Regions from separate parts of the Glycomyces mayteni genome, predicted to be linked through region 2. Evidence: riboswitches for the same ligand, from Rfam matches in the RefSeq annotation. Region 2 holds a riboswitch; the other holds the start of a gene.
What was found. Region 2 has a riboswitch for cyclic di-AMP ahead of ACFFXY_RS13835 (C40 family peptidase). Riboswitches for the same ligand answer to the same signal wherever they lie in the genome.

Region 1 (7,410 bases), on a different contig from region 2:
CGTGCTCGCCGCCTACCCCGAACTCGGTGCGGGCCAGGACAAACCGGTCTCGCCCACGTTCGGCGTGTTCGAGGAGGTCCTGGAGCCGACCCAGGCGTCCCTGGACTTCGCGCTGGAGGCGTACACCGCGATCGGCGAGGTCTTCGAGGGCCCGTTCGTCCACATCGGCGGCGACGAGGTGCCGATGACGCAGTGGGAGTCCTCCCCCGTCGCCCGCGAGCTCATGGAGCGCGAGGGCATGGAGGACGTGCGCGGCGTCCAGGCCTGGTTCACGAAGGCGTTCTGCGACCACCTCGCCGGCATGGGCAAGCGGGTCATCGGCTGGGACGAGATCCTCGACGGCGGCGCGCCCGCCGAGGCCGTGGTCCACGTGTGGCGCAACGAGGCCTACGTCAAGAAGGCCATCGCCGCGGGCCACATGGTCGTGGCCTCGCCCGAGCCGTACGCGTACTACGACCACTACGAGAGCGACGACCCCGCCGAGCCCCTGCGCATCCACGGCCTGACCACCGTGGACAAGGTCGCGGGCTGGGACCCGGTCCCGGCGGGCGTGGACGGCGAGAAGGTCCTCGGCATCCAGTGCCAGCTCTGGTCGGAGTACCTGCCGACCCCGCGGGACGTGGAGTACTCGGCGTTCCCGCGACTGTCCGTCCTCGCCGAGGTCGGGTGGACCGGGATGGCCGTGCGCGAGGCGAACCCGGTGCAGGACCGCCTCGGCGACCACCTGGAGCGCCTGCACGCCATGGGCATCGACTACCGGCCCCCGACCGGGCCCGAGCGCTGGCAGCGCGGCGGCACGGGCCGCCGGGCCCGCTATTCGTGGACGTTCGAGGAGCACCAGCCGGAGTGACCGGCCGGGCCGGTTCCGACCGGCCGGCAACCGAAACGTGAGAAGCCCTTGCGGCCCGCCTGAGCGGTTCGCAAGGGCTTCTTTACTATGAGGTGGTCCCCGGCGGCGGTGGGGCTATTGCGGGTCAGCAGCAGGGTCAGCAATCGGGAGCGCCCGCGCCGCCGCCGGGGGGTTCGGCGCCCGGCCTCGCGGCCGGTGACGGACGCGGCCGCTAGGGGCGGCCGTACCCGTCGATCGACATGATGTCCATGTCGGCGATCTTCACCACGGTGGTGGAGTTCGGGGCGTGGATGATCTCGCCGCCTCCGATGTAGATCGCGACGTGGCCCAGGTTGTTGTAGAAGATGAGGTCCCCGGGCTGGAGCTCGTCGCGGGAGATCCGCGCCGTCTCGTCCCACTGCATCGCGGTGTTGTGCGACAGGCCCACGCCCGCCGCGCCCCACGCGCCCTGCGTCAGGCCCGAGCAGTCCCACTCGTCCGGTCCCGAGGCGCCGTACACGTACTGGTCGCCGAGCTGGTCGTACGCGAACGCCACGACCGCCGAGTCGCCGGAGTAGTCGCCCCAGTCGGGCTCGGGGTTCTCCTCGGCGTACGCGTCGGAGTACTCCTCCTCCAGCGCGTCGATCTCGGCCTCGATCTCCTCCTGCTGCGTCTCGATCTCGCCGAGGATCTCGTCGGCGCTCGCCTGGAGGGCCTCCAGCTCCGCCTGGCGGGTCTCCAGCTCCTCGATCTGCGCGAGGGAGTCCTGGAGCGCCGCGTTCTCGGCGTTCGAGAGGTTCGACAGGTACATGAGGCGGTCGGCGAAGTCCGACGGGTCGCCCGCGAGCACCGAGTTGACCATCGCGAAGTCCCCGCCGGTGTAGGCGGTGGAGGCGATCTCGGCCATCCGGTCCTGCGCGGCGAGGCCCGCTTCCTCCAGCGCCGGGAGCTGCTCCTGGATCTCGGCGATCAGGGCGTTGGCGTCGTCGAGCTCCTCGCGCTTGGCGTTGTAGTCCTCGATGACCTTCTCCAGGTCCGAGTGCCGCTCGTCGATCTCCGCCTGGATCTCGTCGCTGGTCTGCGCCGACGCCTGCGAGGACGTGAACAGCGCCGCCGTCGCGGGGATCAGTGCTGCGGCCAAGGCGGCGGCAGCGATACGCCGGGTACGCACCAAGGGATGCGCTCCTTCCTCTGGCCGCCTACCGGGTTAGCTGTCGGGTTCGGGCGGAAGGAAGGGTCGCCCTACGCTTGCATGCGATTCACCCCGTCGGCCCCTGCACGCGGCCGACTGCTGGTTCCCCGGCTCGAACCCGACGGGACCCGGGCCGACTCGGCGGTGCCGCGCGGCGGATGCGGGGTGCACCCGAGTTTCCGACGCGACGGGTTCACGTTAGAGCCCAATATGAGTCGAGACAAGCCCGGGGGGAGAATTTCTCGCACAATGGCACGGAATACTACGGGCCGCTGCTCAGGGCTAACGAGCAGTTGCCGCAATACCCCGCAGGGGTATACACTGACGAACGGAGGGAAGCGACATGGCAAGCGACGACACCGCGCACGCCCCTGAACCCGACGACGGCGGTCACGGGCACGACCACTACTGGTACCACGGCGACAAGGCCGCGCTCACGCGACGCCTCAAACGCATCGAGGGCCAGATCCGCGGCATCCAGCGGATGGTCGACGACGACCAGTACTGCATCGACATCCTGACCCAGATCTCCGCGTCCACCAAGGGACTCCAGGCCGTCGCCCTCAGCCTCCTCGAAGGCCACCTGGCCCACTGCGTCGCCGAGGCGCAGACCTCCGGTGACCCGACCGCCGCCGAAGCCAAGGTGAAGGAAGCCTCGGACGCGGTGGCCCGCCTGCTCAGAACCTGACAAGGAGTCCACATGGAAACCGTCTACGTCGTCAAGGGCATGACCTGCGGCCACTGCGCCGGCAGCGTCACCTCCGAACTCACCGCCCTCCCCGGCGTCTCCGGGGTGGACGTCGCCCTCGACACCGGCAAGGTCACCGTCACCAGTGAGGGCGCCCTCACCGAGGACCAGGTCCGCGCCGCCGTCGACGAGGCCGGCTACGAACTCGTCGGAACCGCCTCCTGAGGACCCGACCGCAAGGCCCTGACCACCCGTTCACCGGGTGTTCAGGGCCTCACCGTTGCACCCGCCGAGACCCCCTGACGTACAGTCGGTGCATGGCAGTCTCCGACGACGACCGTTCCGTCGAGCTCGACGAGGACTTCTCGGTGCTCCCCGACCAGACCTCCGACGACACCGACCGCGGCTGGGGCGAGGCCCCCGCCCCCCGGCGCACCCGCGGCGAACTCTCCGCCCGCGACCGCGACCTGCTCGCCGAGCGCCCCCCGCACTGGTCCTGAGCGGCGGCACGCGCATGTCCGACGCCTTCCCGCCCGGCGAACGAGTCGAGCTCGTCGCCCGCGCCGTCCTGCTCCGCGCCGGACTCGCCCGCTTCCACGAGGAGCGCCGCGCCAACTGGGACCGCCTCACCGGCGACAGGACCCCCTCGGTCGACGACCCCGACGCCGTCACCCTCAACACCCACCCCGGCGCCCGGACCGAGAACGCCGACGACCTCCGGACCCTCGGCGACGCCCTGCGCCTCATGGACCGCGTCATCGACCTCCTCGAATCCCCCGCCCAGGACATCGCCGTCGTCGCCTACGGCCTCGAACAGCTCCAGCACACCGTCATCGAGCTGGAGGAGTACGCCGACCTCAAGACCCCCCTCGCCCTCCTCTCCGACCTCTTCCGGGACTGAACCCGCGAGCACCGTTCCCGCGCAAGCGGAAAGGCCCGGACCAGGGGAGGGAGGCTCCCGCCGGTCCGGGCCCGTGCGCCCCGGAGGGCGCGTGTCGAGCAGCAGTCTTCCTAGCCCTTCACGGCGCCGCCGGTCAGACCCGAGACGATGTACCGCTGGAGGCTCATGAACACCCCGACCGTGAGGACCGAGGTCAGCAGCGTCCCCGCCGCGAAGATCCCGAAGTACGAGGCCGGCGAGTTGTCCGCCGTCAGCGTCTTCAGGCCCACCGCGAGCGTCATCTCCGGCCGGTCGGTGAGGAACAGCGACGCCAGGATGAAGTCGTTCATCGTGCCCACGAACGCGAGGATGCCCGAGATCGCGATGATCGGCGCGGCGAGGGGCAGGATCATCCCGAAGAAGATCTGCGCGTGCGAGGCCCCGTCGATCGTCGCCGCCTCGTCGAGCTCCTTCGGGATCGTGTCGAAGAAGCCCTTCATCAGCCACGTCGAGACGCCCAGCGCCCCGCCCATGTACACCAGCATCAGGCCCAGCTTCGTGTTCAGGCCCGCCACCGGGTAGTACTCGCCGATCGCGCCGAAGATCAGGTACAGCGCCACCACCGACAGGAACGCCGGGAACATCTGGATGAGCAGCAGGAACAGCAGCATCCCGCGCCGCCCCCTGAACCGGAACCGGCTGAACGCGTACGCCGCGAGCGAGGAGATCAGGATCGACAGGAACGCCGCCGGGACCGCGATCATCAGCGAGTTCGCGAACCACGACCCGAACGGGATGTTCGGGTCCGAGAACAGCCGGTCGAAGCTCACCAGGCTGAGGTCCGTCGGGATCAGCCCCGTCGCCGAGAGCGTCCCCTTCGGGTTGAACGCCGCCGACACCACGTACAGGATCGGCACGAGCCCGAACACCAGGACCGCCACGGCCACCAGGTGCCGCCACCCGAACTCCGCGACCCAGTTGGACCGCTTGCGTCGCGCTTGAGTCGCCATCAGTACACGTCCTCCTGGCTGCGGGTGGTCCGGAACATGACCGCCGAGATCGTGGCGACGATCAGGAAGATGAACACGCTGACCGCGCTGGCGAAGCCGTAGTCGGCGGAGGTCGCCCCGAACGCCTGGCGGAACGCGTACGTGATGAGCAGGTCGGTCCCGCCGACCGACTCGCCCGCGAGGAACGGGTTGCCGCCGCTGAGGAGCTGGATCGCGTTGAAGTTGTTGAAGTTGAAGGCGAACGAGGAGATCAGCAGCGGCGTGAGCGCGATGAGCAGCAGCGGCAGCGTGATCCGGCGGAACGCCGTCACCCCCGTCGCGCCGTCGATCCTCGCGGCCTCCAGGGAGTCCGCCGGGAGCGCCTGGAGCGCGCCGAGGGAGATGAGGAACATGTACGGCCAGCCGAGCCACGTGTTCGCGATGAGGACCATCGCGCGGGCGGCCCACGTCTCGCCGTACCAGTTGACGCTCAGCCCGAACAGCTCGTTGACCAGCCCGTAGTCGCGGTTGAACATCTGCGCCCACACCAGCAGCATCGCGAACGAGGGCATGGCGTACGGCAGGATCATGAGCGTCCGGTACACCTTCGTGCCGCGCATGGACGGCTTGTTCAGGGCCATGGCGGTGCCGAGGCCGATGACGAAGGTGAACAGGACCGACCCGGCCGCGAACATGACGTTCCAGGCGAAGACGCCCAGGAACGGGCCGCGGATGTCGGGGTCGGTGATGACCGACAGGTAGTTGTCGAGGCCGACGTTGACGCGCCAGCCGACGAGCGCGGCCTGCCCGTCCTCGGTGAGGAAGCTGCCCTCCTCGTCGTCGGCGTACCAGACGGTGCCGGTCGCCGAGTCGGTGATGCAGTCGCAGCCCTCGTCGTAGGAGCGCGTCGAGACGCCCTCGAACGCCGAGAGGCCCTGCACCTTGATGCCGGTGTCCGGCCCGGTCGGGACCGCGAGTTCGGCGAGCTCGCCCTGCCGCTCGTTGAGGTCGGCGAGGGTCCACACGGTGTAGTCGGGGGCGGCGGTGATCCGCCCGCTCGCGTCCACGGTGGCCCCGTCGATCTCGGTGAGGCCCTCTTCCGTTCCCGCCCAGGTGGACCCGTCGGCGGTGTTCGTCAGCAGGAGGGTCAGCTCGCCGGAGGCGGACTCGCCGACGGCCAGGAGGTAGTTCGCGCCGCCGGGGGTCTGCTGGACGCCCGCGGCGATGATCGCCTCGACCGCGCCCTCCTTGTCGGTCCGGTGGCCGTCCCCGTAGTTGGAGAACGAGGTCCCGGCGGTCATGACGACCGGCGCGATCTGGAACGCGATGAGCAGGAGCGTCCCGGGGACCAGGTACTTCAGGGGGATGGAGCGGCGCTGGAGGTAGGTGTAGAAGACGACGGCTACGATGACCGCTTCGAGGCCGAGGCCCCACCAGGCCCCGGCCCCGATGAGCGGCAACGCCGCCCAGACGGCCAGTGCGGCCACCGCCGCGAGCACCGCGATCTTGGTGATCTGGCCCGCGGCGGTGGTGGAGCCGGCCGTCTGGGCACGTTGGTCGAGCACTGCTGCGCGTTCCTTCGCTCTGTGGACTGGCCGGGGCCGCTACGCGCCGACGGCGTCGCGGATGGTCTGCGCGGCGGTCGCGGCCGCGTCGGCGCCCGGCGTGGTGCCGTCGATCGCGTCGGCCTCGGCGCGGCCGAAGGGCTCCCAGACGGAGTCCATGGCGGGGATGTTCGGCATCGGGACGGCGTTCTCCCCGGCGGCGGCGAAGCCCTGCGCGTCGGCGTTGCCCTCGGCGTAGGTCTCGGCGGCGGCGGTGAGCGCCGGGAGGCGCCCGCCCGCCTCGGCGAGCTTGAGCTGGAGGTCCTCGGTGAGGACGTAGTTGGTGACGAACTCCTGCGCGAACACGGCGTTCTTGGCGCCGGAGGCGACGTAGAAGCCCTGGACGCCGAGGAACGGCGAGGCCGGGTTCTGGCCCTCGAAGCCGGGGATCGCGGTGACCTCGTACTCCAGGCCCGCGCCCTGGACGTCGGTGAGGGCCCAGGGGCCGGAGATCATGAACGCGGTCTTCTGGTCCACGAAGAACGGGATGACGTTGGAGGCGTCGAAGGTGGTCTTGAGGACGCCCGAGGCGCCGAGCTCGGCGAACTTCTCGAACGCGGCGACGCCGCCGGGGGAGTCCACGCCGACGTCGGTCGGGTCGAGGTTGCCCGCGCCGTCGTCCTTGAACAGGTAGCCGCCCATGGAGGAGAACAGCGGGTAGGCGCTGTAGGCGTTGCCGTCGACGCCGACCTCCATGGTGAGGACCTCGTCGGTGCCCGCGGCCTGGCCGGCGGCGACGAGCTCCTCGAAGGTGGCGGGGGCCTCGGGGGCGAGCGCGGTGTTGCGGATGAGGCCGAGGTTCTCCAGGGCGTACGCGACGCCGTAGAGGTTGCCGTCCACGGTGAACGCCTTGACGGCGGTCTCGTTGAGGGCCGCCTGCTGGTCGGCGGTGAGGGTGACGGGGGCGACAGCGCCGGCGGCGGCGTACTGCCCGGCCCAGTCGTGGGCGCCCACGACGATGTCGGGGCCCTGGCCCTGCTCGGCGGCGGTGAGGAAGTCCTGCCGGAGGGTCTCGACGTGCTCTTCGACGGTGACCTTCACGCCGACGGTGGTCTCGAAGTCCTTGACGAACTCCTTGAGCACGGGTGTGCGGGTCTCGTCGGCCCAGATGACGAGCTCGCCGGAGAACTCCGTGCCGGTGTCGGAGCCGCTGTCGCTGTCGTCGCCGCAGGCGGCGGCCGCGCCCAGAGCGGCGGCGGAGACGGCGGTGATACCCAGGGTCCTTCTG
Region 2 (7,410 bases):
GAGAACACGCCCTGGAGGTCCGGGTAGTCCACGCGCGCGATCAGCGGGTTGACGAGCACCGCGAACAGGGTCGCGACCAGGAAGATCACGAGCAACTCGCCGGTGATCTCCTGGCGGCGGCGGCGCACGCCCCACCAGATCCCGGCCGCGATCGCCACGGCGGCCATCGCGCCGAAGGTGTACAGGCCCACGAGGTCGCCGACCGCGGTGCCCTCGCCCCACACGTTCGAGGCGATCCGGCCCGCGAGGTTCGCGGCGATCAGGCCCAGCGCGAAGCCGTAGATCGACGGCCAGTGCGGCATCAGGAGGCGGCTGAGGAGGGTCACGGTCGGGACTCCTTCGGGGCAGAGGGGGCTTTGCTCGGTCTGGGACGAAAATACCGCCACAGCGCGACGGCGATCCCGGCGGTACCGGCCAGGAGCAGCGCGTAGCCGTTGAAGCCGCTGGTGATGACGAGCGACCCCGCCTCCGTCGGCATCGAGGCGGCCAGGACCACCGCGAACCACGCCAGCGACGTCAGCAGCGCGCCCCACCTGGTCCCCGTCCACCACACCGCCAGCGCGGCAAGCGACCAGTTCCCGGCGAACGCGAGCGCCCCGGCGAGGGGGATCGCGACGCCGTCCCAGTAGGTCGGGACCAGGAACGATTCGATCAGGGCGGCGAGGGCCGCCGCGGCCGTCACCACGACCGCGCCGCCGACCCGGACCGCCGTCTCCAGACCTCTCTCACGCACGGTGGCGATCCTACGGCAGCAAGCTAAGTGGGCGCCGCCCCGGCGCGTTGGAGGCGCCCTCCCGTACCACCGGACGGGACAATACGCTCATGACCACGATACGAGAGACAACTGCCACGAAACGCCGACGATTCCGACAGCTGTTTCCCGAACGGTCCGACTTCCAGCACGTCCGCCGCCACTGGCACACCGACCTCCTCGCCGGGGTCACCGTCGCGGTCGTGGCCCTGCCGCTCGCACTGGGATTCGGGATCGCCTCGGGTCTGGGGGCCTTCGCGGGCCTCATCACCTCCATCATCGCCGGGGTGCTCGCCGCGCTCCTGGGCGGCTCGAACCTCCAGGTCACCGGCCCGACCGGGACGATGGCCGTCGTCCTCGTGCCGCTCGCGGCGACCCATTCGCACACCGGCGTCATGCTCGTGGGCATCATGGCCGGGCTCATGCTCGTGGCGCTCGCGCTCACGGGCGCCGGCCGGTACGCGCGGTACGTGCCCGTGCCGGTCGTGGAGGGCTTCACCGCGGGCGTCGCGATCGTCATCGCCGTCCAGCAGTTGCCGTCCGCGCTCGGGCTGCCACCGCAGAACGAGCACATGCTCACGGGCGCTTGGGAATCGCTCCAGGCGTTCGCGGCGAGCCCGGACTGGGCGCCGGTCGGGGTCGCCGCGGGCGTGGTCGTCGCGATCCTCCTCGGCTCGCGCCTGCACTCGCAGATCCCCACGCCGCTGCTCGCGGTCATCGCCGCCAGCGCCGCCGCGTGGTTCGCGGACCTGGACGTGGCGGTCATCGGGTCGCTGCCGCGCACGATCCCGGCCCCGGACGCCGGGTTCCTCGCGTTCGCGGCGGAGGCCCCGCAGCTCGTGGCCGCGGCGGTCGCGATCTGCGCCCTGTGCGCGCTCGAATCGCTCCTGTCGGCCACGGTGGCCGACAACATGACCGTGGGCCGCCACCACAACCCCGACCGGGAGCTCCTCGGGCAGGGCGTGGCGAACCTGGTGACCCCGTTCTTCGGCGGCATGCCGTCCTCGGGGGCACTCGCGCGGACCGCGGTGAACGTCAGGTCCGGCGCGGCCGGGCGGCTCGCGTCGCTCACGCACGCGCTCGTGCTGGCGGTGATGATGCTGGCGCTGGCGCCGCTGGTCGCGCACATCCCCCTGGCGGCGCTCGCGGGCGTGCTCATCGCGACGTCGATCCGGATGATCGAGGTCGGGTCGATGCTCGCGCTGGCGCGGTCGACGCGCGCGGACGCGGCGGTCATGTGGCTCACCCTCGGCGCGACGGTGGTGTTCAACCTGGTGTGGGCGGTCGCGGTGGGCATCGCCCTGGCGGGGCTGCTGGCGCTGGGCCGGATCTCCCGGTCCGTGTCGGTGGAGGAGGAACCGATCGACCACGACGACCACCACGACGAGGAGGCGGCGCTGCTGCACGAGCACATCGTGGCCTACCGCCTGGAGGGGCCGCTGTTCTTCGCGGCCGCGCACCGGTTCCTGCTCCAGCTCCTGGACGTGGCGGACGTGCGGGTGATCGTGCTCCGCATGAGCCGGGTGTCCACGATGGACGCGTCGGGGGCGACGGTCCTGGCCGACGCGATCAAGCGCCTGGAGCACCGCGGCATCGCCGTGTACCTCTCAGGCCTCGAACCAGTCCACGCCAAACCCCTTGAGGCCCTTGGAATCCTGGAGCCGCTGTGGCAGCAGGGGCGACTGTTCGAGCACACCAAGGAGGCGATAGCGGCCGCCCGCCAGCGCCTCAAGGCCGACGGCCTCCTGGAGCAGCTCGAAGCCCTAGAGCAGTTCGAAGCGGAGCCGCGAGGGTTCGGCGGGGAGGCCGAAGCGGAGCGCCCATAGGCGGTCGGCGGTCCCGCGGTGGTCGGCGGTGTCGACCGAGTCGACCACCGCGTCGTCGGGGTTGACGCCGTGGAGGACGAGGGTGCCGCGCTCGCCGGTCCACACGGCGCGGTCCCCTTCGAGCTCGGGCCTGATGCGGCTGACGAAGACCTCGGTCAGCTCGGGCCCGAAGTCGCGCAGGGCGATCCCCTCGTCGGTCCAGGCGAACTTGCGGATGAGCGCGCCGTCGCCGTACGCGTCGACGTACACCTCCAGGCCCTCGGGCCCGTCCACGAGCTCGGCCCGCGAGTCCTCGCCGGGCTGCTGCGCGGCGCCCTCGACGGTGGGCACGGAGTGCCATGCCGCGGACGGGTGGACCTGCTCGTACCGCTCGTCGCCGAAGTACGCGGCGGTGTACTCGCCCGCCCCGGCGTCGCACAGGAGCTGCTCGCCGTCCACGGCGATGATGAACGAGCCGAGGTCGAGGTGGTTGTGGGGCTCCTCGTTGTACCCGCCCTTGACGGCCAGCGCCCACAGGCGCCGCCCGATCTGGCGGCGCTCCACGAACCAGCCGACCTCGGGCAGGAGGGTCCTCGCGGGGCCGACCTCCTCGGGGAGCGGGCGGCCCCATTCGAGGGTGCGGGTGAGCGGGGCCCACCGCGCGCACTCGTCCTCGGCGAAGGTCTGCGGCCGGTCGGCGGCGGGCGGGACCGCGCCGAGCCGGTCGTGGAGGCGGGTGAGCAGGCCCGCGGGCAGGACCGGGTCGGCGTCGGTGTCCCCGAACGTCGCGAACGACCCGGGGTAGAGCTGGGCGCGGGCCGGGAACGCGGCGATGGCCTCGTTCCCTTCGAGGAGGTCCTCCCCGGTGGCCTCGCGCCAGGCCTCGGCGAAGTACGTGAAGTACCCGAAGCCGTAGATCCAGTAGTAGACGCCCTCGACGCAGCCGCCGTCGGGCCCGAAGGAGAACAGGTAGCTCTGGAGCGCGGGCAGCACCCGGCCGCGGATGACGTCGGTGTCGTACCCGAGCGCGAGCGCGGCGAGACCGGCGGCCCCGGCGCACACGGCGGTCCAGTTGGAGATGCGCAGCTCCCACCACAGCGGGAACTCCGACTCGAAGAACGGGTCGAGCACGCGCTCGCGGATCTCGGCCTCGACCTGCTCGGCGCCCTCGACGTCCTCGCGCAGGCGCAGGATCTCGGCGAGCGTCTGCGCGGTCTCGCACGCGAACAGGTCGACGCACGTGCGCGGGTCGAAGTCCTCGCCCCAGTGCGCGGGCAGGGCCCAGGACCGCTCCTGGCAGACGTCCTTGACGAGCGAGGAGAGCGCGGCGGCCTCCCCGGTGATGGCGAGCGCGGCGAGGTGGCGGCGGCGCGCGAAGTACTGGACCTCGTAGGGGAGGCGGCGGCCGGTGGCGGCGAAGTCGTCGGCGAGCGCCGGATCGAAGTCCGGCACGGGCCTCGCGGCGATCTCGCGCAGTTCTTCGAGAAGCGCCGTACGAAGGTCACTCATCGACCAACGCCTTTCCGGGTGCGGGGTGGAGATCGGGCGGGGGATCCGGCCGTGGCTCAACGGTAACGCGGGCCCGCATTCCGTCATAGACTCCCTCGTATGCGCATCGGCGAGCTGTCGGAGCGGACGGGCGTCCCGGCCGCCACGATCAAGTACTACCTGCGGGAGCACCTCCTCCAGGCGGGCGAGCACGGCGAGGGCAACACCGTCGAGTACGGGCCCGAGCACGTGCACCGGCTGACGCTGATCCGGGCCCTCTCCGAGACCGCGGGCCTCTCGGTGGCGCAGATCGGCGAGGTCCTCACTGTGCTTGCGCGCCATCCGGAGTCGGCCTTCCAGGCCCTCGGCGCGACCCTCGCCGCGACCCACCGCGACCCGACGTTCTCCCTCGCCAGCGAGGGCACCACGGAGGCCGCGGAGCGGACCGTGGACCAGCTGCTGGGCGAGTACGGCTGGGCCGAGGTGGCGCCGCCGATGTACCGCGACGCCATGGTCACGGCCCTGACCGCGTTCTACCGCTTGGGGAACCCGGACCCGCAGGAGGTCCTGGAGCACTACGCGGACGCGGCGGCGGCCCTGGCCTCGGCCGACATGGAGGCCGTCGCGGAGGCCACGAAGGTCGAGGGCGTCGACGTCGAGCAGGCCGTCACGGCCACCGTCCTCGGCGAGACCGTCTTCGCGGCCCTGCGCCGCATCGCCCACATCGCCGCCTCCGCGCGCACGCAGGCCGCCCAGGGCCCCTCGGGCACAATCTAGGACGTGAACGCACTCCGCTTCGACCGCGACCCGAGCCGCCCGAACCTCCTCCACCTCGTCTACGACGAGGTCGTGCAGGCCACGATCGACCTCGACGACCCGTCCTACCTGGACGCGGAGTACATGCAGCGGATCGCGTACCTCGTCGACGCGGCCGCCGAGCCGAAGCGGCCCCTGCGGGTCCTCCACCTGGGCGCGGGCGGCCTCGCGATGGCCCGGTACGTGGCCGCGACCCGGCCCGGCTCCTACCAGCAGGCGGTCGAGACCAACGACGACCTCATCGAACTGGTCCGCGCCGAGGCCCCGCTGCCGCGCGGCGTCAAGGTGAAGATCCGCCGCACCGACGCCCGCGAGGCGATCGAGTCGGCCCCCGACGCCTCCTACGAGCTGATCATCACCGACGTCTACGACGGCGCCCGCGTCCCCGCGCACGTCACCAGCACCGAGTTCCTCCACGGCGCGAACCGCGTCCTGCGCCCCGGCGGCCACTACGCGGTGAACCTCTGCGACGGCGGCCAGATGAAGTTCCTCAAGCCCGCCCTCGCCGCGATGCGCGAGGTCTGGCCCCACGTCGCGGTCATGGCCGAGCCCGCGGTCCTGCGCGGCCGCCGCTTCGGCAACGTCGTCGCCGTCGCCTCCAGCACCGAACTGCCGATCGCCGAACTGCGCCGCCGCTGCGCCGGCGCCGCCTTCCCCTGCCGCGTCGTCGAGGGCGCGGAGCTGCGCGAGTACATCGCCGGCGCACCCCCGGCCACCGACACCACCGCCATCAAGTCCCCGCCCCCGCCCCGCTCCCTCCGCAGCTTCTGACCGCCACCCGGCTTCGGACCGCCGCCGAGCCTCCGCCACCGAGCCCCCGCCGCCGAGCCCCCGCCGCCGAACCGCTGTCGTACCCCTCGGGCACGTTTGAAAGCGGGGGCGACTCGCGACGCGAGGGGTCCTCGCGAACCGTCCCGGCGGACGGTCCAGCCGCGGGTGGGCCGTTCGGACAATAAAGCCGCAGGATAGTGGCCCTGTCTCCCGTCGCGTCACGACTGTCCGGTCTCGATCGGTGAAGGCGCTCACAGAGGACTTGGCGATCCGGGTCACCCCGTACTAACGTCGGCGCCTGTTCCGGTCGGGTCCTCAGGGTTCCCCCAGAGACCCACCCGTCCGGACCGCCGAGCCGCGCAGCGCATGACGCCCGTTCCTCCCGGTGCAGGGCGAGACACCGCAACGCGGGCCGGGGACCCAGCCGCGCCGTCCCCCCATCCTGACGGCGCCGGGGTGAATCCCGCCGAGAGTCTCGGCGGGTAGGGCGATCTTCCCTGCCCGAACCCGACAGCTAACCCGGTAGGCGGCCGAGGAAGAAAGGCCACCTGGTGGCTCAAACCTGCACAGACATCGACCATCGCTCGCGCGCCAGCGCGATCCTCCGCCGCGTCGCCGCCTACACCGGCGTGACCGTCGCCACCGTCGGGCTCGTGACCGCGTTCGCCGGCAGCCGCGCCCACGCGGCCGACATCGACTACGACTCCGCTTCAGCCGCCGAGATCGAGGACCACCTGGAGGACCTCGAAACCGAGCGCGACACCACGGCCGCCACGATCACCGGCCTCCAGACCGACCTCGCCGCCGCGCAGGCCGTCATCGACGCCGCGGCCGCCGACTACGGCTCCTCCGACGTCCAGCTCACCTACGTCACCGCCGCGGTCGAGTCCGCCGAGGACGAGCTCGGCGCGAAGGTCTCCACGCTCGTCGCGTACGCGCAGGAGCAGACCGACAAGTACGCCGAGGCCGAGGCCGCCGCCGAGACCAGCGAGACCCTCACCGCGCAGATCGCCGACCTCACGACCGAGGTCGACGGGCTCGACGCGCAGATCGAGGAGGCCCAGGACGCCTACGACGAGGCCGCCGCGGCCGAAGCGGCTGCCGCAGCCGCGGAGGCCGAGAGCGAGAGCGCCTCGACCTCGTCGTCCTCCTCCTCTTCCTCTTCGTCCTCGTCCGGTTCGACGGCCGAGTACAGCGCCGACGCCGCGACCGCCGCGGTCCAGTTCGCGCGGGACCAGCTCGGCGAGTCGTACGTGTTCGGCGCCGCGGGCCCCGACACGTGGGACTGCTCGGGCCTGGTCACGGGCGCCTACGGCGTCTCCGGGATCTCCCTGACCCACTCGACGTGGGCGATCTGGGACGAGACCTCCTCGATCGGCCGCGACGACCTGAAGCCGGGCGACCTGGTCTTCTACAACGGCCAGAACCACATGGCGATCTACATCGGCGACGGCAAGGTCATCCACGCGCCCAAGCCGGGCGACGTCGTGAAGATCTCCGACCTCGACATGGGCATGTCGATCGACGGCTACCGCCGGGTCTGATCCGCTGCGGGGCGGCCGCTGCGCGAGCAACGCTCGCGTTCGCGGCCGCCCCCGCTTTCAAGCGTGCCGGCCGGGTACGACACGGCGGCGCGGCGCGATCCGCCGCAGACGGCAAGACGGAGGGCCGGGGCTTTCGCCCCGCCCCTCCCCCGTTCGTATCAGCGTTTACGCCTTCAAGCCGCCTCGGCCATGACCTGGTCGTTGGCGAGCTCCTTGAGGCGCGCGAGCGCCTGGA

Region 1: another riboswitch for cyclic di-AMP. It lies ahead of ACFFXY_RS04780 (C40 family peptidase); the one in region 2 lies ahead of ACFFXY_RS13835 (C40 family peptidase).

Annotation. Positions count from the first base shown of each region.
Region 1 is NZ_JBHMBP010000001.1:1,029,126-1,036,535, forward strand. It holds gene ACFFXY_RS04775 (beta-N-acetylhexosaminidase) at 1-850, shown strand, start outside; gene ACFFXY_RS04780 (C40 family peptidase) at 1,062-1,970, opposite strand; cyclic di-AMP (ydaO/yuaA leader) riboswitch at 2,010-2,175, opposite strand; gene ACFFXY_RS04785 (metal-sensitive transcriptional regulator) at 2,365-2,709, shown strand; gene ACFFXY_RS04790 (heavy-metal-associated domain-containing protein) at 2,722-2,934, shown strand; gene ACFFXY_RS04795 (hypothetical protein) at 3,027-3,209, shown strand; gene ACFFXY_RS04800 (hypothetical protein) at 3,224-3,610, shown strand; gene ACFFXY_RS04805 (sugar ABC transporter permease) at 3,721-4,599, opposite strand; gene ACFFXY_RS04810 (ABC transporter permease subunit) at 4,599-6,143, opposite strand; gene ACFFXY_RS04815 (sugar ABC transporter substrate-binding protein) at 6,183-7,410, opposite strand, start outside.
Region 2 is NZ_JBHMBP010000003.1:275,859-283,268, forward strand. It holds gene ACFFXY_RS13810 (hypothetical protein) at 323-733, opposite strand; gene ACFFXY_RS13815 (SulP family inorganic anion transporter) at 823-2,577, shown strand; gene ACFFXY_RS13820 (heparinase II/III domain-containing protein) at 2,515-4,065, opposite strand; gene ACFFXY_RS13825 (MerR family transcriptional regulator) at 4,165-4,821, shown strand; gene ACFFXY_RS13830 (spermidine synthase) at 4,825-5,631, shown strand; cyclic di-AMP (ydaO/yuaA leader) riboswitch at 6,020-6,175, shown strand; gene ACFFXY_RS13835 (C40 family peptidase) at 6,183-7,175, shown strand; gene ACFFXY_RS13840 (sigma-70 family RNA polymerase sigma factor) at 7,349-7,410, opposite strand, start outside.